DNA from 2 places in the Rossellomorea marisflavi genome. Region 2 is predicted to be linked to the other one. Evidence: a T-box and tRNA genes for the amino acid it is inferred to sense, from the RefSeq annotation. Region 2 holds a T-box; the other holds one or more tRNA genes.
The links. A T-box is a leader RNA that pairs with one kind of tRNA and senses whether it is charged. The one in region 2 lies ahead of alaS (alanine--tRNA ligase), so its partner is inferred to be a tRNA-Ala.

Region 1: it has a tRNA-Ala gene. The T-box ahead of alaS (alanine--tRNA ligase) is inferred to sense a tRNA for this amino acid. The anticodon was not compared.

The regions. Positions count from the first base shown of each region.
Region 1 is NZ_CP081870.1:30,658-39,551, forward strand. Features, by position in the region: RNA gene ffs (signal recognition particle sRNA large type) at 8-272, shown strand; gene dnaX (DNA polymerase III subunit gamma/tau) at 425-2,110, shown strand; gene K6T23_RS00160 (YbaB/EbfC family nucleoid-associated protein) at 2,143-2,463, shown strand; gene recR (recombination mediator RecR) at 2,475-3,071, shown strand; gene K6T23_RS00170 (YaaL family protein) at 3,087-3,305, shown strand; gene K6T23_RS00175 (pro-sigmaK processing inhibitor BofA family protein) at 3,364-3,627, shown strand; gene K6T23_RS00180 (PaaI family thioesterase) at 3,669-4,145, opposite strand; gene K6T23_RS00185 (hypothetical protein) at 4,301-5,125, shown strand; rRNA gene K6T23_RS00190 (16S ribosomal RNA) at 5,427-6,977, shown strand; tRNA gene K6T23_RS00195 (tRNA-Ile) at 7,059-7,135, shown strand; tRNA gene K6T23_RS00200 (tRNA-Ala) at 7,156-7,231, shown strand; rRNA gene K6T23_RS00205 (23S ribosomal RNA) at 7,344-8,894, shown strand, end outside.
Region 2 is NZ_CP081870.1:2,852,357-2,861,250, forward strand. Features, by position in the region: gene K6T23_RS15000 (O-methyltransferase) at 1-351, opposite strand, end outside; gene mltG (endolytic transglycosylase MltG) at 526-1,665, opposite strand; gene K6T23_RS15010 (DUF1292 domain-containing protein) at 1,812-2,099, opposite strand; gene ruvX (Holliday junction resolvase RuvX) at 2,115-2,531, opposite strand; gene K6T23_RS15020 (IreB family regulatory phosphoprotein) at 2,535-2,801, opposite strand; gene alaS (alanine--tRNA ligase) at 2,885-5,509, opposite strand; T-box leader at 5,569-5,779, opposite strand; gene K6T23_RS15030 (AI-2E family transporter) at 5,817-6,902, opposite strand; gene K6T23_RS15035 (YrzQ family protein) at 6,995-7,126, opposite strand; gene K6T23_RS15040 (hypothetical protein) at 7,142-7,366, opposite strand; gene recD2 (SF1B family DNA helicase RecD2) at 7,475-8,894, opposite strand, start outside.

The sequences.
Region 1 (8,894 bases), 1.5 Mb from region 2:
AATTTTGCCGTGCTAGGTGGGAAGGTAGCGGTGTCCTGTACTCGCAATCCGCTCTAGCGAGACTGAATTCCTTTCTGAGGCTTGCAATCTGTAGGGTCTGCCTTAAGCAAGTGGTGTCGACGTCTGGGTCCTGCGCAATGGAAATCCATGAACCATGTCAGGTCCGGAAGGAAGCAGCATTAAGTGGAAGCTTCCATGTGCCGCGGGGCTGCCTGGGCTGAGCTAACTACTTAAGTAACGCCTATGGATGCTTGTCGAGGAAAGGTGCACGGCAGTTATTTACATATACAACAACTCATCCCGGAACGGATGGGTTTTTTGTTTATTAAGGACCGAATGGTTTTTGGTCCGGGATTCCTTTGTAAAACCATTTCAAACTCGTTATAATAGACAGGATAGAACATACATAAGAGGGGGGAGTATCTTGGCATATCAAGCATTATATCGTGTGTGGCGACCGCAATCGTTCATCGATGTCGTCGGGCAGCAGCATGTGACGAAAACGTTGCAGAATGCCCTCCTTCAACAGAAGATCTCCCATGCCTACCTCTTCTCCGGACCGCGTGGAACAGGAAAGACGAGTGCTGCCAAGATCCTGGCAAAAGCCGTCAACTGTGAACGTTCTCCCGTAGCGGAGCCTTGCAATGAATGCGATGCCTGCAAAGGGATCACCGATGGATCCATCCCCGATGTGATCGAAATCGATGCCGCGTCCAATAATGGCGTGGAAGAAATCAGGGATATCCGAGACAAGGTGAAGTATTCACCGAACGTCGTCGACTATAAAGTTTACATCATCGATGAAGTCCACATGCTGTCGATCGGTGCCTTCAACGCCCTGTTGAAGACGCTGGAGGAACCACCGAAGCATGTCATCTTCATCCTTGCCACCACAGAGCCCCATAAAATCCCGCTTACGATCATCTCGAGATGTCAGCGCTTCGACTTCAGAAGGATCACGGCAAAGGATATCGTGGGCAGGATGAGTCACATCGCCACGGAGTCCGGTGTCCAGTATGAAGAGAACGCCATGAACATCATCGCGCGTGCAGCGGAAGGCGGCATGCGTGATGCCCTGAGTCTCCTCGATCAGGCCATTTCCTTTAGCCAGGACCAGGTGACCGTTGATGACGCCCTCACAGTGACGGGTGCCGTCTCCCAGGATTACCTGAACCGCCTCGGCAGGGCCATCATGGAGAGGGATGTAGCGACGGCCCTCGGTGCCCTTGAGGAACTTCTTTTCCAAGGAAAGGATCCGGCCCGCTTCGCAGAAGACTTCATTCTGTACTTCCGGGATATGCTCCTTCACCAAACGGCACCGAACCTTGAGGAATCACTCGAGCGTGTGATGCTCGATGATGAATTCAAGGAGCTCGCCGGGCAGATCGAGCCACATCAGATCTATCAGTATATCGACGTGCTGAACCAGGCGGGGCAGGAGATGAAATTCACCAACCATGCCCGCATCTATCTGGAAGTCTCCATTGTGAAGCTCTGTCAGATGGATGCGCCTAAAGCATCGGGCTCTCCCGAAGTCGAAGAGATGATGAAGAAGATCGGCAAGTTGGAAAGAGAACTAGAACAGCTTAAGCAAAACGGTGTGGCGATCCAAGGGGAAGCAAGTGCCCCTCAAGCGGCCAAGAAACCGGTCAGGGCCAAAAAAGGCTTCCGTGTTCCTGCAGGACAGATCCAGGAAGTGCTGAAGTCAGCCACGAAAGAAGACCTGAACAAAATCAAGAGCCGGTGGGGGGATATGGTCGAAACCCTCAATCAGCGCCAGATGCGCTCACAATCCGCCCTTCTCAATGATGCGGAACCGGTAGCGGCAACAAGCGGCTCGTTTGTGTTAAAATTCAAGTATGATATCCACTGTCAGATGGCGATGGAGAACCATGCCTTTACCTCTGCCATTTCTTCGATCCTTGAAGAACTGACGGGCAGCAGCTATGCGGCCATAGGGGTGCCAGAAGATCAGTGGACAGGCATCCGGGAAGATTTCATCCGTCACTCGAAATCAAGTGATCAGGAAGGTCCCGACAAAGAAGAAGACAGCCTGCTGACCGAAGCGGAAAAATTGGTCGGACCCGATTTAATGGAAGTCAATGATTGATTCATTCAAAACATTTTATGGAGGTAATGAACATGCGTGGAATGGGTAATATGCAAAATATGATGAAGCAAATGCAAAAAATGCAAAAGAAGATGGCTGAAGCACAGGAAGAACTCGGCGAAAAGCAAATCGAAGGAACAGCAGGCGGCGGTATGGTCACTGTCATCGTTTCAGGACACAAACAGGTCCTTGACGTGAAGATCAATGAAGAAGTCGTAGATCCCGAAGATATCGATATGCTGCAAGATCTAGTTCTTGCTGCGACGAACGACGCCCTTAAAAAGGCAGAAGAATTAACGAACTCCACGATGGGTCAATTCACAAAAGGAATGAACCTGCCGGGCATGTTCTAGGAGGCTAACCGATGCACTATCCTGAGCCTATATCAAAGCTGATTGACAGCTTTATGAAATTGCCGGGGATCGGGCCGAAAACTGCGGCCCGTCTGGCTTTTTTTGTTCTTAGTATGAAAGAAGACACCGTGCTCGATTTTGCGAAAGCACTCGTGAATGCGAAGCGGAACCTCAGCTACTGCTCCGTCTGCGGTCACATTACCGACCAGGACCCCTGCTATATCTGTGAGGATCAGCGGAGGGACAGAAGCATCCTATGTGTCGTCCAGGACCCGAAGGACGTCATCGCCATGGAGAAGATGAGAGAGTACAACGGCCTTTATCATGTGCTTCATGGAGCCATTTCCCCGATGGATGGGATCGGACCGGAAGATATCAATGTGCCGGACCTGATCAAACGTCTTCAAGACGATGTCATCCAGGAAGTCATCCTTGCCACGAACCCCAACATCGAAGGGGAAGCGACTGCCATGTACATTTCAAGGCTGGTCAAACCTTCAGGTATCCGCATTACCCGGATTGCACATGGACTCCCGGTCGGTGGAGACTTGGAGTATGCGGATGAAGTGACCCTATCCAAAGCCCTCGAGGGAAGAAGAGACGTCTAGAAGGAGTGGATCCAATTGTTTTTCAGAAAGAAGGGCAAGCTGAAAAAAGAGTATGACCAATCCTTATTGAACGTCCTGGATGAAATGAAGGATCAGTGGAACCGGCAGCAGTCCATCGACGAAATGAGCGTCGACTACAGCCTTGGTGCCCAATGTCATACGAAAATCGCAGAAGCGAAATATTTTTTCCTGTTCAAGGAAGCGAAACATCGAAACATCGTCATAAAAAGGTAGACAACCTTCATATCCTTTCTATAACAGGACGATTCGTTCTTTAGAAAGGAGATAAGGTATGAGCCCTGTCATCGTCATTGCAGCCATCAGTGGATTGATCATCCTCCTGCTTGCCACGGGAGTTCCGATCAAGCCGCTGCGATTTGTGGGACAAGTCGCCATTAAAGTGATGATCGGCGCATTGTTTCTGTTTTTCTTGAATGCGTTCGGAAGTAAATACGGCATCCACGTTCCGATCAACCTCGCCACCTCTTCGATCTCAGGGATCCTTGGGATTCCGGGAGTCGTAGGGCTGACGGTCATTCAGATGTGGGTCTTATGAGAAAAGCCGCCTGCTCCAGATTGGAGCAGGCGGCTTTTTGATTATCCACCGAATGACGCAGGCATGACGACGGCAATCACTTCACCTTTGGCGCAAAGCTCCTCGTCAGCGAATACTTCTGTTTCCACCCTGAATTTCTTAGGGTGGATCTCATGGACTGTACCCACCGCCTTTAGTGGAACGTCCTGAGGCGTCGGCTTCATGAAATCAACAGACAAAGAAGCCGTCACGAACCGTGGAGGAATACTCCCGTCCCCGATCGTCCCTCCGTTCTTCTGATGCAGGGTGATAGCGGCGGACCCCGTTCCGTGGCAATCGATGAGGGAGGCGATCACCCCTCCATACACAAAACCGGGTATCGCCGTATGTTTTCGTTCAGGCGTATACACCGTAATGGTTTTCTCTCCTTCCACTCCGGTCCTGAATTTATGCCCCTCTTCATTCAGGCGCCCGCATCCATAGCACCATGCAAAATCATCCTCGTACTCATCCTGTATGGCAGGTTTCTGATTCTCCATCTTTTCCATCCCCTCTCTATCAACACACATTCGAGAAAGGAGGACGGTTCCCTGCTACTGTTAAATAGTTGTAATATTCAGTCAAATAAAGGCGGTTTATGATATACTGAAGAAGTCATGTTGCTCATGATAATAAATGGAAAGATGGTGATGGATTGAAAAAAGGAGAAGTTGTACCGGAATACGGCGGATCGCATACCACATCACTGGAGTGTCCAGAAGATCATCAAGACATGCTGGACATGTTCAGGGTAAGTCGGGAGTTCAAGATGAAATACCGTGGTCTCCTCTATTACTATGGTAAAGACTTTGTCACCTTCAAAAAAGAGAATCGGGTTTCGCCTGGAAGAAACCTATTCCTTGAAGTCATTGCTTCGTATATGACCCTCCACCTCGAAGACGAATGTCCAGACTCTTGGAATGAGTGCCCCTATTCGTTCTGGGAAGAGCTCATCTTCACCTATCTCCCGAGTAAAACGAAAATACTCCAGGAAAAGAACTTCACCCACTTGTTCCTTCATGAACTCCACGCTTTCCTCACTTGGCTTGATGAGCGGGAACACACAGCCCTCTCCCCGAAAGTCCTTCCCTTGATCAAAGAATCCCTCCCGATGCTGAGTCGCTATGAATCATTATTTGCCGACCTCTTTCTACGAAACTATCCAAAGATGCATCAGTCCGATTGGAACTACCGGGCTGATATGGCCGTTGCCGATCAAAAGTGGAATCTCTACGCAGAACATGCGCAGGGTCTGTTTCAAGTTCACTCAATTGAAAAGGAAGGAATCTTGTTCATCGACCTCCTGACGCGCTTTCCTTACTTCATCCGCAATGTGCCGGTCCACCGGATCGATGAAGGGATAGTCATCGCAGGAGCCATAGGAAGAAGAGAGAGAGGAATGGTGTGGGACCTTGTATTCCCTGATGGATTCTTCCCTAAAAGGGGGATCAAATACATCGGAGAAGATCTTGTATACTGATTGATGTCCCTGGTGCGGGTAAGGGTAAAATCATACCTGCGCCGGGGAAATGAAATCTTTTAAATTTAAATTGAAATTAGTATTGACGTAATAGGCTAATAGGTGATATTATATTCCTTGTCGCCAAAACGACATCGAAAAACAACTTAAGAAAAAGCTTGACTCACTGACTGATATCATGGTATATTTAAGAGGTGCTCAAGAGAGCTTAAGTAACATTTGAACCTTGAAAACTGAACAAAACAAGACAAACACGTCAACGTTAATTCTAGATTTATTTTTAAAAGAGCTATTCAAACTTTTTATGGAGAGTTTGATCCTGGCTCAGGACGAACGCTGGCGGCGTGCCTAATACATGCAAGTCGAGCGGATCGATGGGAGCTTGCTCCCTGAGATCAGCGGCGGACGGGTGAGTAACACGTGGGTAACCTGCCTGTAAGACTGGGATAACTCCGGGAAACCGGGGCTAATACCGGATAACACCTACCCCCGCATGGGGGAAGGTTGAAAGGTGGCTTCGGCTATCACTTACAGATGGACCCGCGGCGCATTAGCTAGTTGGTGAGGTAATGGCTCACCAAGGCGACGATGCGTAGCCGACCTGAGAGGGTGATCGGCCACACTGGGACTGAGACACGGCCCAGACTCCTACGGGAGGCAGCAGTAGGGAATCTTCCGCAATGGACGAAAGTCTGACGGAGCAACGCCGCGTGAGTGAAGAAGGTTTTCGGATCGTAAAACTCTGTTGTTAGGGAAGAACAAGTGCCGTTCGAATAGGGCGGCGCCTTGACGGTACCTAACCAGAAAGCCACGGCTAACTACGTGCCAGCAGCCGCGGTAATACGTAGGTGGCAAGCGTTGTCCGGAATTATTGGGCGTAAAGCGCGCGCAGGTGGTTTCTTAAGTCTGATGTGAAAGCCCACGGCTCAACCGTGGAGGGTCATTGGAAACTGGGGAACTTGAGTGCAGAAGAGGAAAGTGGAATTCCAAGTGTAGCGGTGAAATGCGTAGATATTTGGAGGAACACCAGTGGCGAAGGCGACTTTCTGGTCTGTAACTGACACTGAGGCGCGAAAGCGTGGGGAGCAAACAGGATTAGATACCCTGGTAGTCCACGCCGTAAACGATGAGTGCTAAGTGTTAGAGGGTTTCCGCCCTTTAGTGCTGCAGCTAACGCATTAAGCACTCCGCCTGGGGAGTACGGTCGCAAGACTGAAACTCAAAGGAATTGACGGGGGCCCGCACAAGCGGTGGAGCATGTGGTTTAATTCGAAGCAACGCGAAGAACCTTACCAGGTCTTGACATCCTCTGACAACCCTAGAGATAGGGCTTTCCCCTTCGGGGGACAGAGTGACAGGTGGTGCATGGTTGTCGTCAGCTCGTGTCGTGAGATGTTGGGTTAAGTCCCGCAACGAGCGCAACCCTTGATCTTAGTTGCCAGCATTCAGTTGGGCACTCTAAGATGACTGCCGGTGACAAACCGGAGGAAGGTGGGGATGACGTCAAATCATCATGCCCCTTATGACCTGGGCTACACACGTGCTACAATGGACGGTACAAAGGGCTGCAAGACCGCGAGGTTTAGCCAATCCCATAAAACCGTTCTCAGTTCGGATTGTAGGCTGCAACTCGCCTACATGAAGCTGGAATCGCTAGTAATCGCGGATCAGCATGCCGCGGTGAATACGTTCCCGGGCCTTGTACACACCGCCCGTCACACCACGAGAGTTTGTAACACCCGAAGTCGGTGAGGTAACCTTTTGGAGCCAGCCGCCTAAGGTGGGACAGATGATTGGGGTGAAGTCGTAACAAGGTAGCCGTATCGGAAGGTGCGGCTGGATCACCTCCTTTCTAAGGAAGATTTACTTAAAACGTTTGACGACGTCGAAGTTTTGTTCAGTTTTGATGGTTTAACTCATCATTAAGAGTTGGGGGCCTATAGCTCAGCTGGTTAGAGCGCACGCCTGATAAGCGTGAGGTCGGTGGTTCGAGTCCACTTAGGCCCACCATTTCCAATCTCATATCATACGGGGCCTTAGCTCAGCTGGGAGAGCGCCTGCTTTGCACGCAGGAGGTCAGCGGTTCGATCCCGCTAGGCTCCACCAAACATTCTTTCCATCTGTGAAAGAGTGAACATTGTTCTTTGAAAACTAGATAAAGTTTTATTGATAGTCAAGAAATTACCGAGTATCGCCATTTTAGGTTTTTAACCAATTCGGTTAAGTTAATAAGGGCGCACGGTGGATGCCTTGGCACTAGGAGCCGACGAAGGACGGGACTAACACCGATATGCTTCGGGGAGCTGTAAGTGAGCTGATCCGAAGATTTCCGAATGGGGGAACCCACTGTTCGTAATGGAACAGTATCCTTGCTTGAATACATAGAGCATGGAAGGCAGACCCAGGGAACTGAAACATCTAAGTACCTGGAGGAAGAGAAAGCAAATGCGATTCCCTGAGTAGCGGCGAGCGAAACGGGATTAGCCCAAACCAAGAGGCTTGCCTCTTGGGGTTGTAGGACACTCTATACGGAGTTACAAAGGAACGGGGTAGACGAAGAAGTCTGGAAAGGCTCGTCAAAGAAGGTAACAACCCTGTAGTCGAAACTTCGTTCCCTCTTGAGTGGATCCTGAGTACGGCGGGACACGTGAAATCCCGTCGGAAGCTGGGAGGACCATCTCCCAAGGCTAAATACTCCCTAGTGACCGATAGTGAACCAGTACCGTGAGGGAAAGGTGAAAAGCACCCCGGAAGGGGAGTGAAATAGAACCTGAAACCGTGTGCCTACAAGTAGTCAGAGCCCGTTAACGGGTGATGGCGTGCCTTTTGTAGAATGAACCGGCGAGTTACGATCCCATGCAAGGTTAAGTTGAGAAGACGGAGCCGCAGCGAAAGCGAGTCTGAATAGGGCGAATGAGTATGTGGTCGTAGACCCGAAACCAGGTGATCTACCCATGTCCAGGATGAAGTCCAGGTAACACTGGATGGAGGTCCGAACCCACGCACGTTGAAAAGTGCGGGGATGAGGTGTGGGTAGCGGAGAAATTCCAATCGAACCTGGAGATAGCTGGTTCTCTCCGAAATAGCTTTAGGGCTAGCCTCATGTTGTAAGAGTCTTGGAGGTAGAGCACTGTTTGGACTAGGGGCCCTCATCGGGTTACCGAATTCAGACAAACTCCGAATGCCAAAGACTTATCCATGGGAGTCAGACTGCGAGTGATAAGATCCGTAGTCGAAAGGGAAACAGCCCAGACCACCAGCTAAGGTCCCAAAGTATACGTTAAGTGGAAAAGGATGTGGAGTTGCTTAGACAACCAGGATGTTGGCTTAGAAGCAGCCACCATTTAAAGAGTGCGTAATAGCTCACTGGTCGAGTGACTCTGCGCCGAAAATGTACCGGGGCTAAACGTATCACCGAAGCTGTGGATTGACACCGTTTGGTGTCAGTGGTAGGAGAGCGTTCTAAGGACTGCGAAGCTAGACCGTAAGGACTGGTGGAGTGCTTAGAAGTGAGAATGCCGGTATGAGTAGCGAAAGATGGGTGAGAATCCCATCCACCGAATGCCTAAGGTTTCCTGAGGAAGGCTCGTCCGCTCAGGGTTAGTCGGGACCTAAGTCGAGGCCGATAGGCGTAGACGATGGACAACAGGTTGATATTCCTGTACCACCTTTCTTCCATTTGAGCAATGGGGGGACGCAGGAGGATAGGGTAAGCGCACTGCTGGATATGTGCGTCTAAGCAGTTAGGCTGATGATGAGGCAAATCCCA
Region 2 (8,894 bases):
ATCTTCCTGCAGCTCGAGGGCATCACCGAACAGGGTGATGACCCTGTCACGTGCAGATGAACGGCCGAGGAACTCCTGTGCCTTCTCATACCTTTCTTCGTCCCTTTCAAGTGTGACGATGGTGGTATCGGGAAGCGCTTCGGCCATCCTGAGTGCAGAGTATCCGATTGCCGTACCCACTTCAAGGATCCGCTTCGGCTGTTGGATCCTGAGCATTCCGAGGAGCGCCTCGATGCCGACAAGCTCCATGATCGGCACCCCGTTCTCCTCAGCATATGCTTCCATTTCCTGAAGCAGATCGGAACGGTCCAGAACAATGGATTCTATATAATCGATTACTTTTTCGTCCACGGAATCAACCTTCTATCGTTTATTTTCCGGCCCATTGAGCGTAATGAACATGAAAAGAAGAAAGCTACCTTGAGCTTTCTACTTAAAACGCCGGGCATCGGTATATGAAAATAACTTGTATCATTTTATCATATGAGGAGGAGGAAAGCGAATATTTCTTTCCTCCTCCATGGTTCAGTCCTTCTTATTCGTGATGTATTTTTCTTTCTTCTCATTATGTTCATCCAAGGTTTCCGAATAGTAAACGGTCCCGTTCGATGAAGCAAGGAAGTAGTAGAAATCCGTGTCTTCCGGTTCCAATGCCGCTTCGATGGACGATACTCCTGCGTTTGAGATCGGTCCCGGCGGCAGTCCTTTATTCTTGTACGTATTGTAAGGAGAGTCCACTTCAAGATCTTTGTAGGTGGTCCTTGCCTTATGTTTACCTAGTGAATACAGCACGGTTGGATCCGTTTGGAGAGGCATGTCCTCTTCGATGCGGTTATAGAAGACGCTTGAGATCTTCCCCCTGTCCGCTTTCTCCGTCGCTTCTTTCTCCACGAGGGAGGCAAAGGTCAGAAGTTCATGAGGGGACATTTTCTTCTCTTTCATGGCCGGCTCATATTGGGCCAGCACTTCGTTCGTCTGGTTGATCATTTCCTTCAGGATGCTTTCAAGCGATGGCTTCTTTTCATAGAACGAATAGGTTGCCGGATACAGATAGCCTTCAAGCGGTCGTTTGATCTTTTTGTTTGAGACATCTTTCGTAATGAGATTCGGATATTCCTTCTTTAATTGCTCGATCCATTTCTTGTCTTCCAGCTTCTTTTCCACTTCCTGCTTCGAATACGGTGACTTCTCACCAATCAACCCGGCAATCTCATCAAGTTGCAGGCCTTCTGGAACGGTGATGGTGAACTCCGCATCGCGGATCACCCTACCGGTCTTCAGGCTTTTGATGATTTCATCCATGGTCATGGAAGGGGTGAGACCGTAGCTCCCTGCCTGGAAGCCTGATTCATTGTTGAACTTCACATAATACTTGAATACCGTCGCATTCTTCACGATCCCCTTGTCTGCAAGAAGATCGGCGATGGTGGAGACCCCGGAGCCGATCGGCACCTCTACATTAACGGGCTTGGAGTCATCGGGGTCAACGGGCTTCAGGGCGGATTTGACATAGAAATAGCCGCCTACCGCCGTTCCCCCTATAAGGATGACCACGCATAGAAGAATGAGGCCGACGATCTTCCTGATGGATCTTGCTTCGGATTGTCGTTCGAGTAATTTTTTCATCAGCGTTTCCTTTATCTCTTTTTTATCTGTCATAACCATTCCCCCTTTCGAGCAAAAAGCGGGATATCCGACATTGATTTCGACATCATCTCCACCATTATACAATATTTTGCACAAAGAAAAACAGGGACCGGTAAAAAGGAGAGAGTTTTCTCCCTTCACCGGCCCCTGCATGTAAGGAATCCTTATTCCATTTCTTCATCTTCAAGGAATGTGTTGAGCATTTCCTCGATCATGTCCCACTCATCTTCTGTTTCGATCGGCTGCAATTCGCCTTCTTCGCCTTCATTTCCAGGCAGGAATGCAGAAGCGTGGATTTCGATTTCTTCTTCGTCATCTTCGTCTGCTCCAAGTGGATAATACAGGACGTAGGATTTGTTGAATTTATCTGATTCGAATGTGAAGAGGACTTCACAAAGCTGTTCGTTTCCTTGTTCGTCTACTACTGTGATTTGTTTTTCGCCATGTTCCATTTTAAATACACCTCATTATTTTTGACTGTCCAAGAATCCCTGAAGGATCATGGAGGCAGCCATTTTGTCGATTACTTTCTTACGCTTCTTCCTGCTCACATCTGCCTCAAGGAGAACCCTTTCGGCAGCCATCGTACTGAGCCGTTCATCCCAAAAGACGACGGGTACACCAAGCTCGGTACGGACAAGCTCTCCGTAGGCTTGTGAAGCTTCACCTCGGGGACCGATGGTATTGTTCATATTCTTCGGCAGGCCGACGACGACCTTGCTCACTTCATATTCTTCTGCGAGCTCCTTGATCCTGTCGAGCCGGAACGTATTCTTCTCTTCGTCTATCTTGATGGTTTCGATTCCCTGGGCCGTCCAGCCAAAGGCATCGCTGATGGCGACACCCACGGTCTTCGAGCCGACATCCAATCCCATAGTGCGCATGTGTTATCCCTCTTTATGCTGTTTCAAATACGATTTGACTAATTCTTCGATGATTTCATCGCGCTCAAGGCGTCGGATGATATTCCTGGCATCTTGATGCCTTGGAATGTACGCGGGATCTCCGGATAGTAAATACCCTACGATTTGATTGATCGGGTTGTACCCTTTTTCCTGAAGCGCATTATGGACTTGAAGGAGGACTTCCTTCACATCATGTTCAAATGGCTCCTCGGAGAAATCAAATCGCATCGTTTTGTCAAAAGAACTCATCATTGGCACCTCTCTTCAGGCTTGTCTTTTTGACAACCGAATTGTTAATCGCTACAACCATTGTACACCACTTTGACAGGGAGTTAAACGGATTTCACCCATTCTTCTACAAATTGAAGGGCATCATCCAGCTTCGACGCATCTTTTCCGCCTGCCTGAGCCATATCCGGACGTCCGCCGCCTCCTCCGCCGCAGCGTGTAGCAACTTCCTTCACAAGCTTGCCTGCGTGATACCCTTCTTTGACGAGATCATTCGTCACACCTGCGATGATGTTGACTTTATCGCCACTGGCAGAAGCAAGGACGATCACACCGGAGGACAGCTTCTGCTTCAGGTCATCCATCATGTTGCGCAGGTCGCCGCCACCGACTTTTGCTGTCAGGACATTGACTCCATCCACGACTTTGACTTGGTCGGTCAGGTTTCCTGCTTCTATGTTGGACAATTTTGCCGCCAATGATTCATTCGCTTTCTGAAGTTCCTTCATTTCCTGCAGAAGGGATTCGACGCGGACCGAAACTTCTTTCGGATTGGTCTTCAGCTTCGCAGCCGCTTCTTTAAGGAGGGAGACCTGGTCATTCAGGACACGATATGCCCCTTCTCCTGTCACAGCCTCGATCCTTCTTGTGCCTGCTCCGATGCCGCCTTCTGATTGGATCTTGAAGAGGCCGATCTCAGAGGTATTGCCTACATGACAGCCACCGCATAGTTCCAGGGAATAGTCGCCGATGGAAACGACACGCACTTCATCCCCGTATTTCTCACCGAATAGTGCCATGGCACCCATCGCTTTTGCTTCCTGCAGGGTCTTTTGTTCGATGTTGACTTGAAGGGCCTGCCATACTTTTTCGTTGACGATCTGTTCGATCTTTTCCATTTCTTCTTCCGTGATGGAACCGAAGTGGGAGAAGTCAAATCGGAGTCTGTCCGGTTCAACGAGTGACCCTGCTTGATTGACATGCTCCCCGAGTACATCCTTCAGTGCTTGATGAAGAAGATGCGTCGCCGTGTGATTCTTTTCGACTTTCTTGCGGGATTCCCTTGAAACGATGGCTTTCACTTCTGTGCCCTTGAGCAGAGATCCTTCTTCTACGATACCTGAGTGAAGGTTTTGTCCGTTTGGAGCCTTTTTGACGTCTCTTACAAACACCTTTACCCCATCGGCAAAGAGATAACCCTTATCCCCGATCTGACCGCCGCTTTCAGCATAAAACGGGGTTTCATCCAGGATGAACTGCACTTCTTGCCCCTTGTCAGCCTTTGGCTGACGCTCATCTCCCACGATGACTTCGAGGACAGTAGCCGTTGCTTCAAGAGTCGAATAGCCCACAAATTCACTCTTCACGGTCACATCACTGAGAACACCGCCTTGGACCTGCATGCTTCCCACATCCTGACGGGCGGAGCGTGCACGTTCGCGCTGCGCTTCCATTTCCGACTCGAAGCCTGCTTGATCGAGGCTCAGTCCTTCTTCCTCTGCATACTCTTCAGTAAGCTCAACAGGGAAACCGTACGTATCATACAATCTGAAAACATCTTTACCTGGGATGACGGTGCTGCCAGCTGCTTTTTGTTCTTTCATCACGCTGGAAAGGATGTGCAATCCTTCGTTCAGCGTTTCATGGAAGCGATCTTCCTCGTTCTTCACGACTTTCTGGATGAACTCGGTCTTTTCCTTCACTTCCGGATAGAAGTCGACCATCACTTCCGCTACAACCGGAACGAGCTCGAACATGAACGGACGATTGATGCCGATCTGCTTCGCGAAGCGCACAGCCCTTCTGAGCAGACGTCTCAGTACATAACCGCGGCCTTCATTGGAAGGAAGGGCCCCGTCCCCGATGGCAAATGCCACGGTCCGGATATGATCGGCAATGACTTTGAATGCTTTGTCGTCTTCTTTACGCTCGCCGTATTTGCTGCCCGACATGCCTTCTGTAGCCGAAATGATCGGCATAAAGAGGTCGGTATCGAAGTTCGTCGGCACGCCTTGGACCACGCACGCCATACGCTCTAGGCCCATACCGGTATCGATGTTTTTCTTCGGAAGCGGGGTGTACGTCCCGTCAGGATTATGGTTGAACTGCGAGAACACAAGATTCCACACCTCAAGATAACGGTCGTTTTCCCCTCCTGGATACAGTTCAGGATCATTTGGGTTCTCCCCATATTCCGGGCCGCGGTCATAGAAGATCTCCGTGTTCGGTCCGCTTGGTCCTTCCCCGATATCCCAGAAGTTCCCCTCGATTCGGATGATGCGTTCTGCCGGTACTCCGACTTTGGTATGCCAGATATCGAATGCTTCATGATCTTCAGGATGGATCGTTACGGAAAGCTTTTCAGGATCGAATCCGATCCATTCCTCTTTCGTCAGGAATTCCCATGCCCATTCGATGGCTTCCACCTTGAAGTAATCGCCGATGGAGAAGTTCCCGAGCATTTCAAAGAATGTATGGTGACGGGCCGTTTCCCCCACGTTTTCAATATCGTTCGTCCTGATCGATTTCTGTGCGTTCACGATCCTTGGATTTTCAGGGATCACACGTCCATCAAAATATTTTTTGAGTGTTGCGACTCCACTATTGATCCATAGAAGTGATGGATCCTCATGGGGGACCAGTGAAGCACTCGGCTCCACGCCATGGTTCTTTTCCTGGAAGAAATCCAGGAACTTTTGCCGGATTTCGGCTCCTGTCAATGTTTTCATCGTCAGTTCCTCCTTTGAATATGTACATAAAAAAGAATACAAAAAAGCCCTCATCCCTGATCAGGGACGAGAGCTAACTCGCGGTACCACCCTGGTTATGGATAAAGATTCTTATCCATCCCTCAATACGCCTTAACGCGGCCATACGGCAGGGTTCTTCCTGCACTCCGGATCAGCATTCCGTCATCCTTCATCCGGGTACCCTTTCAGCCTAGGGGTGCCCTCTCTTCTCGATGGACTATGACGTACTCGTTCCTTCATCGTTTTACGTGTATAAATTGGATTATAAAAATAATCGAAGGGTTTGTCAATGTCCCTCCTTTTCTTTTTGACGGGAATGGATGAAATGCGTCCGGCCGTGCAATATGGCGACCTTGATGATGGCAAGGGCCGGTACTGCCACAATCATGCCAATCACACCTTGGACCTCACCGCCGATGATCAAAGCGCCCATGATGAATAGAGGGTGCATATGCAGCGTCTTCCCGACAATCAGGGGAGACAGGATATTCCCTTCGAGGAACTGCAGGATCAAGACGATGATTGCCACGTAAATGACCATGTGAAGGGAAATCGTGCTTGCCACAAGCACTGCCGGAATGGCCCCGATGATCGGTCCGAAATAGGGGATGACATTGGTCACCCCGATGATCAGGCCAAGGATGAGGGGATATTTCATTCCGATGAGCCAAAGTGCCGACGTCGATACACCGAAAATGATCAAACAGACCAGGAGTTGCCCACGGATATAGCCTCCTAGAGAAGCATCCACGTCCCTTAGGAAACTTGCGCTGCTTTCTCTCCACTTGCGGGGAGTGAGCCGGATGAAGAACCTTTTGACCTTCACCACATCCTTCAGCAGATAAAAGGATACAAACGGGATGATGGCAATGATCAGAAGGGAATTCATGAACTTCATCAGGATGGCAAGGACGACGGCTGCAAGGCCCGTCACCCATGCTTCCAGCCCATTGATCCGCTTATCGAGCATGGATTGGATGCCATCCGGCCACGCGGCGGTCTTATACTGGATATAGGTGAGCCCGCGGTTGTATTGATCGGTCAGAACTGGAGCATTTTTAGATAAATCATCGATTTGGTGGATGATGGCCGGCGTCCCCTTATAAATCCCCCACCCGATGCTTCCAAAAAAGAGCAGGTAAATAAGAAGGATGGCGATCCCCCGGTGAATCCCAAGTTCATGAAGTTTCTCCACCACGGGATGGAGCAGATACGCGATGAACGCTCCGATGATAAACGGCAGTGCCGCAAAAAAGAATACGTCAAGGACGGGTTGCCATACCGGCTTCAACAGAAAAAGTACATATAAGAGCAATGAAGCGACAAAGGCAATGGTTAATCGGTAAAGCCATTTCGCATAATTGGTAGCCATGAAAGGTCCCTCCCTTTTATGTAGTGTGCCGAAGCAGGGAGGTTTTAGTCATGAGAAAAGGTCCGGCAATAGCCGGACCTTTGAGGTATTTTCTAGAAGAGCTTCTTCACTTGTTTGCGGAATCTCTTCATTTGCTTACGATTCAACATATTGGACCTTTGGGAATAGATGGACGCGGCGATGCCTGCCCCGAACCCAACGATCGATGAAAACGTCCTGTTCATGAAAAACACCTCTCCCTAGCTAAGTTGGCGTTCTTCCTCGTCAAACAGATCATCAAGCGAACTCAGTGAGCCATCTTCCTCCACCTGATGGGTGTGGATGACTCCCTTGGACAGGGATAATTCGATATAGCATCCCCAGCAATAAAACTGATTGATGCCGATTTTCCCTATATCTTTGCTTTGGCAGTTCGGACATTTCACGGCAGGATTCACCTCGTTCTTAGGTTTTATCCTTACCATCATGGCCCTGCGAGCAAAAAGATATACTTGAAAGGCGAAGAATGTTCGAACGCTCCTTCCTAGTTTGGACCGAATGAGACGAATCATAAGCTGAAACCATTTCCAGTCTCACGTCATGAAGTCATACGGTGTGATGCCCTCCATCCCGATCATGGGGTCCACCTTCATCAAGTCGATCGGGGCATCGTCTTCCGGCACACTGTCTTCCATTGTTTGAAGCCTTTCCTTCAGGGTCGTCTTCCTTATGATATCCTCTTCCCGTTCGACCCCCATACGGAACGCATCTTCTTCCCCGCACAGGATGAGGAACTGCTTGCTTCTGGTGATCGCCGTATATAGAAGATTTCTCCTCAGCATACGGTAATAACTTTTCACCACCGGAAGGATGACGATGGGAAACTCACTTCCCTGGGATTTATGGATGGAGCAGCAGTACGCATGGGTGATCTGTCCGAGATCCTGACGGGTATAGGTGACCTCCGTTCCCTCGTAGGAAACGATGACCATATCCTGCTTTTCCGTGTTTTCCTTTGCGTAAAAGATGGACACCACTTCACCAATGTCCCCGTTGAAGACGTTGTTCTCGGGCTGGTTGACAAGCTGAAGCACTTTGTCCCCGATCCGGTACTTCACATCCCCGAAGGCGATTTCCTTCCGCGTTCCATCATTCTTATTGAAGATTTCCTGCAGAAGGACGTTCAACCGGTCGATTCCTGCTGGACCTCTGTACATCGGGGCCAGAACCTGAATATCCTTCGGTGTGAAGCCTTTCTTCTTCGCGTTTTCCACCACTTTCTGAACCACTTCGGTGATCTGATGGGTCCGGCAAGGGAAGAAAGAACGGTCCTTCTGCTGCTTCACAAGGTCATCCGGCAAACGTCCTGCCTTCATTTGATGGGCAAGGTCAATGATGGAAGAGCCTTCTTCCTGGCGGTAAATATCCGTCAATCGCACCGTCGGCACCCTTCCCGATTCCAATAGATCCTTCAGCACCTGTCCCGGTCCGACGGATGGAAGCTGATCTTCATCGCCCACAAAGATCACCTGAATATTTTCAGGCAGGGCCTTGAGGAGCTGATGGGCAAGCCATGTATCCACCATCGATACTTCATCGACAATCAGCAGCTTTCCTTCGATGGCCCTTTCTTCGTCTGTCTGAAAACCCTCTTTTCCATTCCAGCCCAACAGTCGGTGGATGGTCATGGCAGGCAGTCCCGTCGATTCCGTCATCCGCTTGGCGGCCCTTCCCGTCGGGGCAGCAAGAAGCACCGGGAACGGTTCATCCTTATATTCCTTCGGGTCAAGCGAACAACCGTGAAGATCGGCATAGAGCTCGACAATCCCGTTGATGACGGTGGTTTTTCCCGTACCAGGTCCTCCCGTCAAGAGGAGCATCGGGCTCATGAGTGCCGTTTCGATGGCTTCACGCTGTGAAGGGGCATACTGCACGCCCAATCGGTCCTCCAATGCACCTAAGGAAAGGAGGAATTCCGATTGAGGGAACTGATCTTCATAATCGGTCTGGGCA